DNA from 3 places in the Bradyrhizobium sp. SZCCHNGR1005 genome. Region 1 is predicted to be linked to each of the others. Evidence: predicted binding sites of a transcription regulator. Region 1 holds the regulator's gene; each other region holds the start of a gene.

Region 1 (5,397 bases):
CCGTGACGGCTGCAGACCTCCTGCGTCACGTCGTAGAGTACCCGTGCCAAACCTTCGTCCGGCGTCTTCAGCTTGCCCGCGGCGTGCAGGCCGAAGAAGGGCGTGCCCTCCTCGATCGTGAGCTGGTACAGCGACAGATGCTCCGCCGCCTCGCCGATGGCGCGCTTGAGCTCCTCCGTCCACATCTGTGGCGTCTGATCGGGACGCGCGTAGATCAGGTCGAACGAATAGCGTCCGAACGTGCTGCGTGCGATCGCAACCGCATCCATGGCTTCTTGCGCCGTGTGCAAACGGCCCAGCATTTTCAGCGAGACGTCGTCGAGCGCCTGCACGCCGAGCGAGACGCGATTGACGCCGGCCGCGCGATAGCCGGCAAAGCGCGTGGCTTCGACGCTGGTCGGATTGGCTTCCAGCGTCACCTCCACATCAGCGGCGACGCGCCAATGTTTGCCGATGGCATCAAGGATGGTGCCGACGGTCTGCGGCTGCATCAGCGACGGCGTGCCGCCGCCGAGGAAGATCGATGTGACATCGCGCTGCCCAATACGTCCCGCGGTGGTCTCGATCTCGCGCGCGAACGCGCGCGCAAAGCGCTCCTGGTTAATGGCGACGTGGCGGACATGGCTGTTGAAGTCGCAATAGGGGCACTTCGACAGGCAGAACGGCCAATGCACATAGACGCCGAAAGCGGACGGATCAGGCAAGGCAGATCTCCGCAAGCTTCACGAAGGCCCGGGCACGATGCGACAGGCCGAGCCCGAGCGGCGGCAGGCCGTGCTTTTCGACCGCGGTCATCTCGCCGAATGTCCTGTCGTGGTCGTCGGGCCGGAACATGGGATCATAGCCGAAGCCTGCATTGCCGCGCGGCGGCCAGACCAGGGTGCCGTCGACGCGCGCCTCGACCTCCTCGATATGGCCGTCGGGCCAGGCCACGCACAGCGCGGAGACGAAATGCGCGCGGCGCTGCTCCGGCGACGTCGCGCCGCGTTCCTGCAACAGGCGCTCGATCTGTGTCATCGCGGCGGTGAAGTCCTTGGATGGTCCCGCCCAACGCGCCGAATAGATGCCAGGTGCGCCGTCGAGCGCCTCGACCACGATGCCGGAGTCATCGGCGAACGCCGGCAATTGCGCGGCTTTGGCCGCTGCGATCGCCTTGATGCGCGCATTGGCCTGGAACGTTTCCCCGGACTCGTCGGGTTCGCCGAGCCCCAGCTCGCCGGCCGATACTGCCTCGACCCCATGCGGCGCCAACAGCTCGCGCATCTCGGCCAGCTTGCCGGGATTGTGCGTGGCGATGACGAGGCGGCCTTCGATTTGCCGGTGCGTGTTCGTCATGCGACCGCGAGCTTTTGTAGATCGACCAGCCGGGCCACGCCCTTGCGCGCAAGCGCCATCAAGGCGAGGAACTCGGCCTCCGTGAAGGGCGTCTTCTCGGCCGTGCCCTGTACTTCGATGATGCGGCCGTCGCCAGTCATCACGAAATTGGCATCGGTCTCAGCTTCGGAATCCTCAGCATAATCGAGATCGAGCACCGGGGTTCCGTTGTAGACACCACAGGAGATCGCAGCAACATGGTCGCGCAGCACCTCGGTTTTCACCATATTGCGCGCCTTCATCCAGCTGATGCAGTCCGCGAGAGCGACCCAGGCGCCGGTGATCGATGCGGTGCGGGTGCCGCCGTCCGCCTGGAGCACGTCGCAGTCCACAGTGATCTGGCGCTCGCCGAGTGCCTCGAGGTTGATCGCGGTCCGCAGGGAGCGGCCGATCAGGCGCTGGATTTCGACCGTGCGGCCGCTCTGCTTGCCGGCCGAGGCTTCGCGCCGCGTCCGCTCCAGGGTCGCCCGCGGCAGCATGCCATATTCGGCGGTGACCCAGCCGCGGCCCTGCCCTTTCAGCCAGGGCGGCAAGCGATCCTCCAGGGTGGCAGTAACCAGCACATGGGTGTCGCCGAACTTCACTAGGCAGGACCCCTCGGCATATTTGACGACGCCACGTTCCAGGCTGACGGCGCGCAGTTCATCCGGTGCACGGCGGCTCGGCCGCATGAGAATCCTCCGAAGCAGGGTAAAATATCGGCTATGCCGAGGCCTTGTAGGGGGGGTGATCAGGACCGGCAAGGCCTTATCGTGCCCCGGACTGGCTTGCCACGGGCCTGCCGCATGGACAAATTATGGGCAATCCGGAAGGGGATAGCTGTGGCACACCACGACCCGATCAACCTGATAACACCGCCTGCCGGGCTCGCGCAGCTCAACGAGCGGTCGCGGGAGATTTTCCGGCAGATCGTCGAAAGCTATCTGGCGACCGGCGAGCCGGTCGGCTCGCGCAACCTCTCCCGCCTGATTACGGTTCCGTTGTCACCGGCCTCGGTCCGCAACGTCATGGCCGATCTCGAGCAGCTTGGCCTGATCTATGCGCCGCATACGTCCGCCGGACGGCTGCCGACTGAGCTCGGCCTGCGCTTTTTCGTCGACGCCCTGATGCAGGTGGGCGACATGACCGAAGCCGAGCGGCAATCGATCGAGGGCCAGTTGGCATCGGTCGGCCGGGCGCAATCGGTCGAGGCCGCGCTGGATGAGGCGCTGACCCGGCTCTCCGGCCTTACACGGGCGGCCGCGGTGGTCCTCACGGCCAAGTCCAATTCGCGCCTGAAGCACATCGAGTTCGTGCGGCTGGAGCCGGAACGGGCGCTGGCCGTGCTGGTGGGCGAAGATGGCCAGGTCGAGAATCGGGTCCTGACCCTGCCGCCGGGCGTTCCCTCGTCGGCTCTGACCGAGGCCTCGAACTTCCTCAATGCCCGGATCAGGGGACGGACGCTCGCCGACGCGCGGCTGGAGCTCGAGACCGCTCTGGCGCGAGATCGCGTGGAGCTTGACGAACTGGCCCAGAAGGTGATCGCCGCAGGATTTGCGAGCTGGTCCGGCGGTGACAATGATGACAGGCAGCTGATCGTTCGCGGCCATGCCAATCTCCTCGACGATCTGCACGCCCTCGAAGATCTCGAGCGCGTGCGCCAGCTGTTCGATGATCTCGAGGCCAAGCGCGGCGTGATCGATCTGCTCGGCCGGGCGGAAAATGCGGAAGGCGTCCGCATCTTCATCGGCTCCGAGAACAAGCTGTTCTCGCTGTCGGGTTCGTCGACCATCGCGGCACCTTATACCGATGCGAGGGGTCGCATCGTCGGTGTGCTCGGCGTGATCGGTCCGACGCGGCTGAATTATGCGCGGGTGATCCCGACCGTCGACTATGCCGCGCGTCTGGTCAGCCGGCTTCTGGGTGGCTGATGAGGGCAACAGCGGGGTTGCTCGACCGTGACTTCGTCGGCCAAGTCCATGCTGTGCTTGATTTTCGGCGCTCAAAGCACGATATCCCGGCCGACACACCCCCCTTCCAGTTGATTTTGCGAGAAGTCTGTCCATGACCGATCCCGACCTGCAGAAGAACGATCCGGCGAACCCGGCGCAGGCCAACGAACCCGTCGTTTCCAGGCCTTATGTGATGCCCGACGATCCCGAGACCGGCTCTGTGGAGGCATTGGCCAAGGAGGCCGCCGAGGCCCGGGACAAGATGCTGCGGACGCTGGCGGAGATGGAAAATCTGCGCAAGCGCACGGCGCGGGAAGTTGCCGACGCGCGCATGTACGGCATCACGGGCTTTGCCCGCGATGTACTCGATATCGCGGACAATCTGCAGCGTGCGCTCGATGCGGTGCCGGCAGAAGCGCGGGCCGCAGCCGACCCCGGTCTGAAAGCGCTGATCGAAGGCGTCGAGCTGACGGAGCGCTCGCTGCACAACACGCTGGAGAAGAACGGCGTGAAGAAGCTGGATCCGTCCGGCCAGAAGTTCGATCCGAATTTTCATCAGGCGATGTACGAGGTTCCTGATCCGTCGGTACCCTCCGGCACGGTCGTTCAGGTGGTCCAGGCGGGCTATACGATCGGCGAGCGCGTGCTGCGGCCGGCCTTGGTCGGCGTATCCAAGGGCGGACCGAAGGCTGCGCCGGCGGCTGCAAACACGGATGAACCCAACAGCGCGGCTTGATTTTCCGCTCAGTGCTCGGCCGCTTTCGTCAACGATCGACGGATGACGAATGTGAAGCCACGGTGTCGTGCCGTGGCTTCCGGCTGCGTAGCGATCGCAACGCGGTCCGGATCTTCTCCGGAGCTCCTGAAACAAAGCCTTAATGGCGCTTGGCTACGGTCCCGAGAGTTGCGGGGGTGTACGCCATGGCTATGAATATCCATACCGCGCCCCGGCCGATCTGCAGGCCGGAGGTGGACCGGACCTTAGCCCTGCAATGGGGCGCGATCGTTGCGGCGTTCAGCGCAGCGATCGTGATGCGCCACATTGTGGCGGCGAGCCCCGACGTGAGCTGGCTGCTGATTGCGGGCGAGCGCTGGCTCGACGGGCAGCGGCTATATTCCGAAATCCTGGAGACGAACCCGCCCATGGCGGTCTTCGTCTATCTCCCCGGGATCCTGATTGCCCGCGCCCTTGGCTGGAATGCTGAGGACGTCGTCGATGGCCTCGTGTTCCTGGCCATCGCTCTGTCTCTCGGTCTGAGCGCTCTCATCCTGCGAAAATCGACCGTTATCGGGGCGAGACAGGGCTGGGTCCTTGCAATCACTGCCGTTCTCGTCCTGGCGGTCTTGCCGGTCCAGTCCTTTGGACAGCGCGAGCATATCGCCGTGATCGAGATGATCCCTGCGATGGCTGCTCTTGCGCTGCGCCTAAACCGCGAAACTCCGCCCGCATGGACGATCGGGATAACAGGCGTCGGCCTTGGCTTGGCACTGTGTTTCAAGCCTCATTTCGCGCCTGCAATGTTCTGCTGTCTGCTTGTGGCGGCAGCGTCTGCGAGATCGTGGCGAGTGCTCGTCGCACCGGAGAACATTGTCGCTGTCGGTGTGATCCTCGCCTACAGCGTCTGCACGATCTGGTTCTTCCCCGAATACTTCACCTTTATCGTGCCGCTGATCCGCGACGTCTACTCGATCGGACAGCCGATGGGCGCCATGTTGATGAAGCCGGCCGTCCCATTGTTGGGCCTCACCTTGATCGCGACGCTCGTGCAGAAGCGATGCAAAGCTATGACGCCGACATTGCTCCTTTTGCTGGCCGCGTCCGTCTGCTTCGGAATCGTCTATCTGTTGCAGCGTAAGGGCTGGCCATACCACGCCTATCCGATGCTGGCCTTTTCCTGGCTCGGGTTCGGCTATGCCATCTCGTTCAGCGAGGATGGCTTCGACGCCGTTCCTCGCGGGCTTCGCCCTGGCGAGCTTGCCGCATGTGGGGCTCTGTTCCTGGCCGCGATGGTGTGGTTCAATCTGGGGATGGATGCGCGCTTCTTGCAGCCGGCCATTGCAAGGACAGGTCTGCAACATCCGACCATCCTGG
Region 2 (5,397 bases), on a different contig from region 1:
TGCCGTCATACTCAACGATCTGCTTCTCGTATTTCGGATCGAGCGGGCGCTGCGGATCATAAGCCTCCTCCTGCTCGGGGACTGCCCCGCCGGAGCGCTCCGGCTCATAGTAGGACGGCTGCTGCTGATAGATCGGCCGCTCCGCCGGATCGTCGCGGTAGCCCCGTCCCTGCGGGTCGCCAAACAGGAATTCGATGAAGCCCCCACCCATGCGCGAACGCTCGACATAGGCGGAGCGGACGGGGGCGCTCTGCTCCGGTGGGCCGGCATAGATCACGGTCGGCTGCTGAAATCCCGCGGCGTCGATCGCCGCGGCCCGATCGACCGCCATACAAGAGAAGCACGCGCCGGCAATCAGCGCTGGAAAGATGGACTTGAACATCGACGTACTCTGTACTGTTTCGTCTTGAAGATTGTTCATCGCGCGAGGTCGAGCATCCGCCCGCGCATGCCGCCAACTAAGATCAAAAGCCGATCGGTTTGGTAAACACGGGCCGTGTTTTGATTCACCATCGCGCCAAGCCGGGGCGGATTCGGCGGCTAGCGTTTATTTTGGATGAAGGGCTCATCGGCATGGTTAACCGCGGCTAACCGCGGCCGCAAACACGTGTCCGTTGAGAGTTTCCGTTGTGAACGTGATGTTAAATAGCGTTCGCTTAGAACAGACTGAAGTTGAGGACAGGGATTATCTCATGTCGGTTCGCAAGCGTTTTCGTATCGAAGAAGGAATTCTCGGCCATATGCCCGAGCCCGATTTCGCGGGCGGCGAGATTGGCCCGCAGCACAAGGAAATCATGGACGAGCTCCGCGCGATCCGCACTCAGATGGCCAATGTCATGCGCAACGGTGGCACCAGCTCGGCAAACGCCGCGATCGAAGAATCCGCAGCTCGCGAGGTCGCCGAAGCGCGCGCGCTGCTCGAGACCTACCGTGCGCAAATCGAGCAGTGCGAGAAGCTCAAGGTCGAACTCGACCTGATCCACGACGCGATCAACCGCACCAAGGGCGAGATCGCGGTACTCCATGCCAAGAGCTTCGACGGCCAGGAAATGGCCAAGGTCAATGGCGAACTCGGCGCGGTGGTCGGCGGCACCGAACAGGCGACCCAGCAGATCCTCGAAGCGGCCGAAGCGATCGACCAGGCGGCGAGCGCGCTAGCCAAGGTCGACTCGGCGGATCAGCAGCGAATCCTTTCCGAGGATATCCAGGAGCGCGTGGTCTCGATCTTCGAGGCCTGTAACTTCCAGGACCTCACCGGTCAGCGCATCAACAAGGTGATGACCACGATGAAATTCATCGAGCACCACATCGTGGTGATGATGGAGATCTGGGGCGGCGTCGACGCCATCAAGGCGCATACCCCTCCGATCGTGGACACCCGCGAGGGCGATGCGCGCCTGCTCAACGGCCCGAAGGCTGAAGGCGAGGTCGGCCATGCCTCGCAGGACGACATCGACGCCATGTTCAACTGAGCCATCGACCGCGCCGGACGGAGGGGCCGGCGTCAGGGCGAGAGACAAAACGCCGGCACAATGCCGGCGTTTTTCATTTTGATGGATGAAGACCGTCCAACGGTCGGTTCGATCGTCAGGCCCGCGGCCCACAACGGACATAGACCATGTTGCCGTAGCGGGTCGCGGCATCCTTGTCGACGAAACGGGTCACCAGCACCCGCCCGTCGAACGACAGCACCTCGCGATCCTGCTCGCCGCCGGGAGGCCCGGCCGGGCCGATATAGTTCTTGCCGCTGGATGAGCCTTTCAGCCGCAGCTCCTGCGGCGTGGCCTGATCGGCGAGATGCATCACCACGCCGCCCGAAGTGCCGGCCCCGATCGTATAGGGCTGCTTGCACTGCGCCACCGCCATCTTCTCGGTGCGCGCGCGGTCGGTGGGGTTCTGATACGAGGCGAGCCCCCACTTGCCGACCAGCTCATCGGGGCGGATCGTCGACGGGACCTCAGGTTCGACGCCGGGTTCGGGCGCGACGGGAGCCGAGGGCGATAGGCTGAAGCTGCTGCACGCGGCGAGAAAGATCGTGAGCGCTGAAGCGATTCCCAGATTGGCAACCGCCCGCGCGCACCGTGAACTCTTCATGGGATCCCCTTAGAAACAAGATCATGGCTGCCCCGTCCGGCAACCAAGCGCAAATCAGGCGCAAGGGCAACGACGTCGGATGCCGCCGTTGCCTCGCCACCATGGTTTACCCCAGGTAGCATCTTATAACAGCCTCAAGAACGGCTTAACCGGTTTGCTTGACAGGATCGGCGTCAAGCCATATTTCCCGAGCGACCTTAGCACTCGGAGGGCACGATTGCCAAAGGGGCGAGTCAGTTGGCGCCAGCTTCGCGCTAAATGTGGCCGCATTCAGATTCTTTTCCGACAGCAACCCCGTTCGAAGCGCCCGCAAAGGGAAACGTCATGGCCAAATCGAAATTTCGTCCGCTGCACGACCGCGTCGTGGTGAAGCGTATCAGCGCCGAGGAGAAGACCAAGGGCGGCATCATCATCCCCGACACCGCCAAGGAAAAGCCCTCGCAGGGCGAAGTGGTGGCTGTCGGCCCCGGCGGCCGCGATGAAAGCGGCAAGCTGGTGCCGATCGACCTCAAGGTCGGCGATCGCGTGCTGTTCGGCAAGTGGTCCGGCACCGAAGTCAAGCTCGACGGCGAGGAACTCCTGATCATGAAGGAGTCCGACATCATGGGCGTGCTGGCCTGATCCCCTTCGCGCCCCGCGCGTCCAAGCGCGACGGGGCGACAGATTTTGCAAACCTCATCAGCCACCGAAGGGCGGACACAGCCCTGGCGATGAGGTCCCACCAGAGGAACATTCAAAAATGGCAGCCAAGGACGTCAAATTCGCCGGAGACGCGCGCGATCGCATGCTGCGCGGCGTCGACATTCTCGCCAACGCCGTCAAGGTCACGCTGGGTCCGAAGGGCCGCAACGTCGTGATCGAGAAGAGCTTCGGCGCCCCCCGCATCACCAAGGACGGCGTCACCGTCGCCAAGGAGATCGAGCTGGAGGACAAGTTCGAGAACATGGGCGCGCAGATGCTGCGCGAGGTCGCCTCCAAGACCAACGACACCGCCGGTGACGGCACCACCACCGCGACCGTGCTGGCCCAGGCCATCGTGCGCGAGGGCGCCAAGGCGGTTGCCGCCGGCATGAACCCGATGGATCTCAAGCGCGGCATCGACATCGCGGTGGCCGCCGTGATCAAGGACATCGAAAAGCGCGCCAAGCCGGTCGCCTCGTCCTCCGAGGTCGCCCAGGTCGGCACCATCTCCGCCAATGGCGACGCCGCGATCGGCAAGATGATCGCCCAGGCGATGCAGAAGGTCGGCAACGAGGGCGTCATCACGGTCGAGGAGAACAAGTCGCTCGATACCGAGGTCGACATCGTCGAAGGCATGAAGTTCGACCGCGGCTATCTCTCGCCCTACTTCGTCACCAACGCCGAGAAGATGACCGCCGAGCTCGACGACGTCTACGTGCTGCTGCACGAGAAGAAGCTGTCCGGCCTGCAGGCGATGCTGCCGGTGCTCGAAGCCGTGGTGCAGTCGGGCCGTCCGCTGCTGATCATCGCCGAGGACGTCGAGGGCGAGGCGCTCGCGACCCTGGTCGTCAACCGCCTGCGCGGCGGCCTCAAGGTCGCCGCCGTCAAGGCGCCGGGCTTCGGCGATCGCCGCAAGGCCATGCTCGAGGACATCGCGATCCTGACCGGCGGTCAGCTGATCTCGGAAGACCTCGGCATGAAGCTCGAGAACGTCACCATCAAGATGCTCGGCCGCGCCAAGAAGGTCGTGATCGACAAGGAGAACACCACGATCGTCAACGGCGCCGGCAAGAAGGCCGACATCGAGGCGCGCGTCGGCCAGATCAAGGCGCAGATCGAGGAGACCACCTCGGACTACGACCGCGAGAAGCTGCAGGAGCGGCTGGCCAAGCTCGCCGGCGGCGTGGCGGTGATCCGGGTCGGCGGTGCCACCGAGATCGAGGTCAAGGAGAAGAAGGACCGCGTCGAGGACGCCCTCAACGCGACCCGCGCCGCGGTGCAGGAAGGCATCGTCCCCGGCGGCGGCGTCGCGCTGCTGCGCGCCAAGAAGGCGGTCGGCCGCATCACCAACGCCAATTCGGACGTCCAGGCCGGCATCAACATCGTGCTGAAGGCGCTCGAGGCTCCGATTCGCCAGATCTCCGAGAACGCCGGCGTCGAGGGCTCCATCGTGGTCGGCAAGATCCTGGATGAGAAGTCCGAGACCTTCGGCTTCGACGCCCAGACCGAGGACTATGTCGACATGGTCGCCAAGGGCATCATCGACCCGGCCAAGGTGGTCCGCACCGCGCTGCAGGACGCCTCGTCGGTCGCCGGCCTCCTGGTCACCACCGAGGCCATGGTCGCCGAGCTGCCGAAGGAGCCGGCACCGGCCATGCCGGCCGGCGGCGGCATGGGTGGGATGGGCGGCATGGGCTTCTGAGCCTGCCCTTTCGCACCTGCCAGAGATGACGAAGGCCGCCTCCGGGCGGCCTTTTTCTTGCGAAAGATGAGTGAGGCGCGGACCAACCGTTCGGAACTTCAAATTCGCCACACGCGATTTGCTTAAGGCGGATCACGGCGGATATGTAGCGGACCTCGAAGTCGGGACATTCGGGTCATTCGATTCTTACCCAAAGCAGGATTTTCATGATGCGCGCGATTTTGCTTGCTGGTGCCGTGGTTGTCGCGGCAGTGCCGGAACTCGGTTGGTCCCAGAGCAAGGTGGGCAAGACTGCCCCAAGCACGAGCGAGACCAGATACTTCACCGCGATCGACGGGCTGATGGACGGCAATGCGGATGTGATCCTGAAGGAAACCAGGCAGGGCAAGACAATCACCGCGGCGACGCTGGATGTCTGCTATCCGGTGGAGAAGAATTCCGAACGCAAGGATCGCTTCGTGGCCAATCTGGCGGTGAACGGCCAGACACTGACCGGCACCGCGCAGAGCAACGGCACCAAGGATCCCGTATCGGTCAAGCTGACCCAGAAGGCCAGCGGCGACACGTTCGAATTCCGCGGCCAGATCACGGTCGGCAAGACGGTCACGGAAGTTGCCTCGACGGACAATTCCGACATCAGCGAAAAGGAGTTCCAGGACAGTCAGTCGACCGACGACGGTATCGTTGCGCAGCCGAAGGATTTCACCGACGTGTCGCCGGAAGCCGTCGCCGTGCGCATCAAGCTGGATGCGGCGCTCGATTTCCTGAAGAGCCTCAGGGGCCAAGACGTCGAGCTCGGGCTGTCCAGCCTGACCGTTGGCTGCGATGCGCTGCGTGCGGGTGAGCAGACCATCAGCATGACCGTCGATCCCGATCGCGCCCCGGCGCTGATCGCCAAGGCGCGAACGATGAACGGAGTC
Region 3 (5,397 bases), on a different contig from region 1:
CATATGACCGCTCGACGGCGGTCTACGACATCTCGGCCAGGGCCGTGTATCTGCCTGACGGCACCAAGCTCGAGGCGCATTCCGGTCTCGGCGAGAATCTCGACAATCCGCGCTCGGAGAACATCCGGATGCGCGGCGTCACCCCGCCGCACATCTATGAGCTCAAGCCGCGTGAGGCGCTGTTCCACGGCGTGCCGGCGCTGCGCCTCAATCCGATCGGCGGCAGCGAGGCGATCCACGGCCGCGACGGTCTGCTCGCGCACACGTTCATGCTCGGTCCGAACGGCGATTCCAACGGCTGCGTGTCGTTCCGCGACTACTACGCCTTCCTCGATGCCTACAAGAACAAGGGCATTCGCAAGCTCGCCGTGGTCGCACGGATCCAGTGAGGCGCGACGCGTAGATCGCGCGGGTTCGACCTCATTGCGAGGAGCAACGCGACGAAGCGATCCAGACTCCGTCCGCGTCGACAGTTCTGGATTGCGTCGCTTCGCTCGCAATGACGAAGTTGACGGTTGAGCCATTAAACGAGACACAATTTTACGATCTCGCAGCACGTCGTGCCCGAGCTTTGCTGCAGCTTTCGTCCTCCAATCAGAAGAGGACGCGGGGAAGGCCGGGTGCCGTCCGCACCCATGGCCCGCCTGCAGAAGAAAATGCAGGCGGCAGTCACCACAGGTACGAGCCGGATCATCCGGCCTTCCCTGCGCGATGGGTGAACGGCTTATACGTAGTCTCCCCGGTGAACGGGCTTTCATGCCACCGTCACCCGCCTGATGCCCTCGCATCGCAAAGCGATGTCGAGTTGCATCATCACGAATTTAGCGCCAGCGTCGCGGCGCCAGGACCCTACGATTTCGTCGTCCGCAACGACATCAGTCGTCTTGCGCAAAAGCGCCTGACATCGTCGCGGCCACCGCATCCCGCACTCGACGTTCGCGACGACGCGTACGCCCCTCGGATGAGGCGGGACGACGGCTATATATGCATAATTTCTGAAAAAACGAAAGTGGAATTTTATGCGGGAGCCGGGTGGGTGGCGTGATCCGATTGATCGAGCTGATGGAATTAGTTCTTGCGCGCAGCTCATTTTAGCTACCCGTCGGGCTGTTCGATGCGCGTAAGACGGGTCGGAAGAGACAACTGATTTGCCCGCCAGGCACGGACGAGCTGCGAATGCAGAGTGCGGGCAGGCGATCGCCTTTGCAGCGCGGATCGGCCTCCACTTCGAACGTGATCACGCCGGAGCAAGGCATGGCGCTATTGTTTCATCACCCGATCATGCATCGCGGTGATCCCGTCACCAGGGGGCGCAAATACGTACTGCGCAGCGACGTGATGTATCGCCGCCAGCAGTGAGGGATGGCGCACCATGCGCAAGCACTTCGTGGTTGCGTGTGGTGCCGCCATCGGCCATCCTTGCGGCAGGACAGGCTGGGGAATGTCATGACGAGCGTCGAGGCTGGAGCGATCGGTCCGCAGCGGGAGCCATGGTGGGCGATTGCAGCCATCTTCACCGCAGGCTTCGTGTTGCTGTGCCTGCTGCTGGCCTCGCCGCTGCTGATCCGCACCTTCCTCTTTCAGCCGTTCAACATTCCATCCGCGTCAAACATTCCTACCCTTCTGGTCGGCGACTATCTCTTCGCTTCGAAATACCCCTATGGATGGGGTCGTTATACGTGGCCGTTCACGCCGCCGTCAGCGGGACGTATCTGGGGCCGCGATCCGGCGCGCGGTGACGTCGTGGTTTTCCGTCTCAAGGACGGCAAGACCGACTACATCAAGCGTATCGTCGGGCTGCCCGGCGACCGCATCCAGATGAGGCAGGGCCTGCTCTACATCAACGACCAGCCGGTTCAGCGCGAGCGGCTCGACGATCTGGTCGGTGAAGCCGCCTGCGGCGGTAGTGCGGACGAACGGGTCAAGCGTTGGCGGGAGACCTTGCCGAACGGCGTGAGCTATCAGACGCTGGATTGTGTCGACAACGGCTTCTTCGACAACACCAACGTCTATGTCGTGCCGGCTGGCCATCTATTCATGCTGGGCGACAACCGCGACAACTCTACCGACAGCCGCGTCCTCAGCGCCGTTGGCTATGTTCCCATCGAGAACGTGATCGGCCGCGCCGCGACGATCTACTTCTCGCTCGCCGGATCCGATACGAGCAGGCCAGGCCGGATCCGCTTCGAGCGGATCGGGACGATGGTGAGGTAGTAGCGAGAGACTGCTGTTGCTGCCGTTTCCGAGCGGGCATCGTGCGCACTCACTCCGTCCCGTGGTTATGGATTCCGGGCTCGCGACTGCGTCGTGCCCCGGAATGACGGAGAGGAAGAGCAGGGGCGGTGAGTTGACTATGATAAATGCGCTCATAGATCGATCGCCGTTGTGGTCGACGGAAGCTTGCGTCAAACTCAAGCGTCATTCCGGGGCGCGCGTAGCGCGAGCCCGGAATCCATAACACAGGTTTCAATTGTGGATTCGCGCCAGCAGCGATGCATGGCTCAACTGAATTTTCTATCCAAACAGAAAGGGCGCGGTTTGCACCGCGCCCTTCGTATTCGAGAGAGGAACGGACCTTAGAAGTCCATGCCGCCCATGCCGCCGCCCGGAGGCATCGCGGGGCCGCCGGCGTTCTTCTTCGGCAGCTCGGCGACCATCGCTTCGGTCGTGATCAGCAGCGCAGCCACGGAGGCCGCGTTCTGGATCGCGGCGCGAACCACCTTGGTCGGGTCGATGATGCCCTTGGACACCATGTTCACGTACTCGCCGGTCTGGCTGTCGAAGCCATAGGCGTACTGCTCCTTCTCCAGGATCTTGCCGACGATGACCGAGCCGTCCTCGCCCGCGTTGATGGCGATCTGGCGGGCCGGGGCGGAGAGCGCCTTGCGGACGATCTCGATGCCGGTCTTCTGGTCGTCGTTCTTGGTGCGCAGGCCCTTGAGCTGCTCGGAAGCACGGAGCAGGGCGACGCCGCCGCCCGGCAGGATGCCTTCCTCGACAGCAGCGCGGGTCGCATGCATCGCGTCATCCACGCGATCCTTGCGCTCCTTGACCTCGACCTCGGTCGCGCCGCCGACGCGGATCACCGCGACGCCGCCTGCGAGCTTGGCCAGACGCTCCTGCAGCTTCTCACGGTCGTAGTCCGAGGTGGTCTCCTCGATCTGCGCCTTGATCTGCTGCACGCGCGCCTCGATGTCGGCCTTCTTGCCGGCGCCGTTGACGATCGTGGTGTTCTCCTTGTCGATCATCACCTTCTTGGCGCGGCCGAGCATGGAGAGGTTGACGTTCTCGAGCTTGATGCCGAGGTCTTCCGAGATCGCCTGGCCGCCGGTCAGGATCGCGATGTCCTGCAGCATGGCCTTGCGGCGATCGCCGAAGCCCGGAGCCTTGACGGCCGCGACCTTCAAGCCGCCGCGCAGGCGGTTGACGACCAGGGTGGCCAGCGCCTCGCCCTCGACGTCCTCGGCGACGATCACGAGCGGCTTGCCGGTCTGCACGACGGCTTCGAGCAGCGGCAGCAGCTCGTTCAGCGACGACAGCTTCTTCTCGTTGATCAGGATGTAGGCGTCGTCCATCTCGACGCGCATCTTGTCGGCGTTGGTGACGAAGTAGGGGGAGATGTAGCCGCGGTCGAACTGCATGCCCTCGACGACGTCGAGCTCGGTCTCCAGCGACTTGGCTTCCTCGACGGTGATGACACCCTCGTTGCCGACCTTCTTCATGGCGTCGGCGAGGAACTTGCCGATTTCGGCATCGCCGTTGGCGGAGATGGTGCCGACCTGGGCGATCTCGTCGTTCGACGTGACCTTCTTGGAGTTCTTGACGAGGTCCGCAACGACGGCCTCGACCGCGAGGTCGATACCGCGCTTCAGATCCATCGGGTTCATGCCGGCGGCAACGGCCTTGGCGCCTTCGCGCACGATGGCCTGGGCCAGCACGGTCGCGGTGGTGGTGCCGTCGCCGGCCGCGTCAGCGGACTTCGAGGCGACCTCGCGCACCATCTGCGCGCCCATGTTCTCGAACTTGTCGTCGAGCTCGATCTCCTTGGCGACGGTGACGCCGTCCTTGGTGATGCGGGGAGCGCCGAACGACTTGTCGAGGACGACGTTGCGGCCCTTCGGACCGAGCGTGACCTTCACGGCATTGGCGAGAATGTCCACGCCGCGCAGCATGCGGTCGCGAGCATCGACGCCGAACTTCACGTCTTTGGCTGACATATTGGATTTCCCTGAGTTGAAATGTCTGTCTCACCCTTTCGCGGGGCGCCCGCGGGGCGCTCCTCAGGGGTGAGCGTGCGAGCGTGGGGTTAGGCGGCCTTCTTCTTGGCGCCGGCGTCGGTCAGCACACCCATGATGTCGCTTTCCTTCATGATCAGCAGCTCCTGGCCGTCGATCTTGACTTCGGTGCCCGACCACTTGCCGAACAGCACGCGGTCACCGACCTGAACGTCGAGCGGGACCAGCTTGCCGCTCTCGTCGCGGGCGCCGGGGCCCACAGCGATGACTTCGCCCTGCGAGGGCTTTTCCTTGGCCGAGTCGGGGATGATGATGCCGCCAGCGGTCTTCTCTTCGGCGTCGATGCGCTTGACCACGACGCGGTCGTGAAGCGGACGGAAAGCCATACAGTCCTCCTAAGCTATTGAGGCAATTATCAGTTTCTGGAGATTGGCAGTCGATGCCAGCGAGTGCCAGCCCTGCCGCGCAGGACATAGGCGAGAGTTCTGGGGCCGGCAAGGGCTTGTAGCAGAAAAATTAGCAGTCAACCGCGGCGTCTGCCAGAAGGTCCCGGCATCGTTAACCGGGCCGGAACAGATCGGGAAACCCCGTATTAGCACCTGGGCTAAGTCGCTGCTAATGCAGGAAATTTCAACAACCCGTTAAACATTTAGGCTTGTGATGGATTGAGGTCATGCGTCACATTTCTCTCACGTGAGCGCATCTTCACCCGGGTGGCTCGATCCCGGTGGCCACGCCGGAATGCGCTTCCACAGAATGGAGGTTGGCATGGTGTCGAAGGTTGCCGTTTCCGAGGATTTTCGGAAACAGATCTTGGGTTACGGGCTGACGACGGCGCAGATCCTGTATCGGATGCCGGATCATCCCTCGCTGCTCCAGACCTACGTCTGGCAGAATTACGACCTGTTTCCGAAATTCCCCGCGCTGCAGGATTTCCTCAGCTTCTGGCAGAAGAAGCTCGAAGGGCCGCTGTTCTCCGTCACGGTCGCGCATTCCAAGCTGATCAAGCCGGCCGAGCTGCGCGCCGTCGACGGCGTGTTCCGCCTGCACTGAGCGGTAACCACAACCACGGTGTCATTCCGGGGCGTGCGCAGCACGAGCCCGGCGACTGTCTTAGCTGTCAAGCGATTGCTGGGTATATCGGGTGTTGTTTTTGACCATG

The links. The regulator HrcA, encoded in region 1, represses chaperone genes, less so after heat shock. The targets are predictions, from matches to a motif close to GTTAGCACTCNCNNNNNGNGAGTGCTAAC.
Region 2: the regulator HrcA is predicted to act here: its motif matches at 2,291-2,319, upstream of groES (co-chaperone GroES).
Region 3: the regulator HrcA is predicted to act here: its motif matches at 4,664-4,692, upstream of groES (co-chaperone GroES).

Annotation. Positions count from the first base shown of each region.
Region 1 is NZ_JAUEZC010000002.1:620,269-625,665, forward strand. Features, by position in the region: gene hemW (radical SAM family heme chaperone HemW) at 1-704, opposite strand, end outside; gene rdgB (RdgB/HAM1 family non-canonical purine NTP pyrophosphatase) at 697-1,335, opposite strand; gene rph (ribonuclease PH) at 1,332-2,045, opposite strand; gene hrcA (heat-inducible transcriptional repressor HrcA) at 2,196-3,284, shown strand; gene grpE (nucleotide exchange factor GrpE) at 3,418-4,041, shown strand; gene QXZ85_RS08960 (hypothetical protein) at 4,227-5,397, shown strand, end outside.
Region 2 is NZ_JAUEZC010000003.1:750,049-755,445, forward strand. Features, by position in the region: gene QXZ85_RS15990 (L,D-transpeptidase) at 1-382, opposite strand, end outside; gene QXZ85_RS15995 (protein phosphatase CheZ) at 693-1,472, shown strand; gene QXZ85_RS16000 (hypothetical protein) at 1,588-2,094, opposite strand; gene groES (co-chaperone GroES) at 2,419-2,715, shown strand; gene groL (chaperonin GroEL) at 2,834-4,477, shown strand; gene QXZ85_RS16015 (hypothetical protein) at 4,687-5,397, shown strand, end outside.
Region 3 is NZ_JAUEZC010000014.1:13-5,409, reverse strand. Features, by position in the region: gene QXZ85_RS32050 (DUF2778 domain-containing protein) at 1-389, shown strand, start outside; gene lepB (signal peptidase I) at 1,447-2,214, shown strand; gene groL (chaperonin GroEL) at 2,577-4,217, opposite strand; gene groES (co-chaperone GroES) at 4,307-4,621, opposite strand; gene QXZ85_RS32030 (usg protein) at 5,004-5,288, shown strand.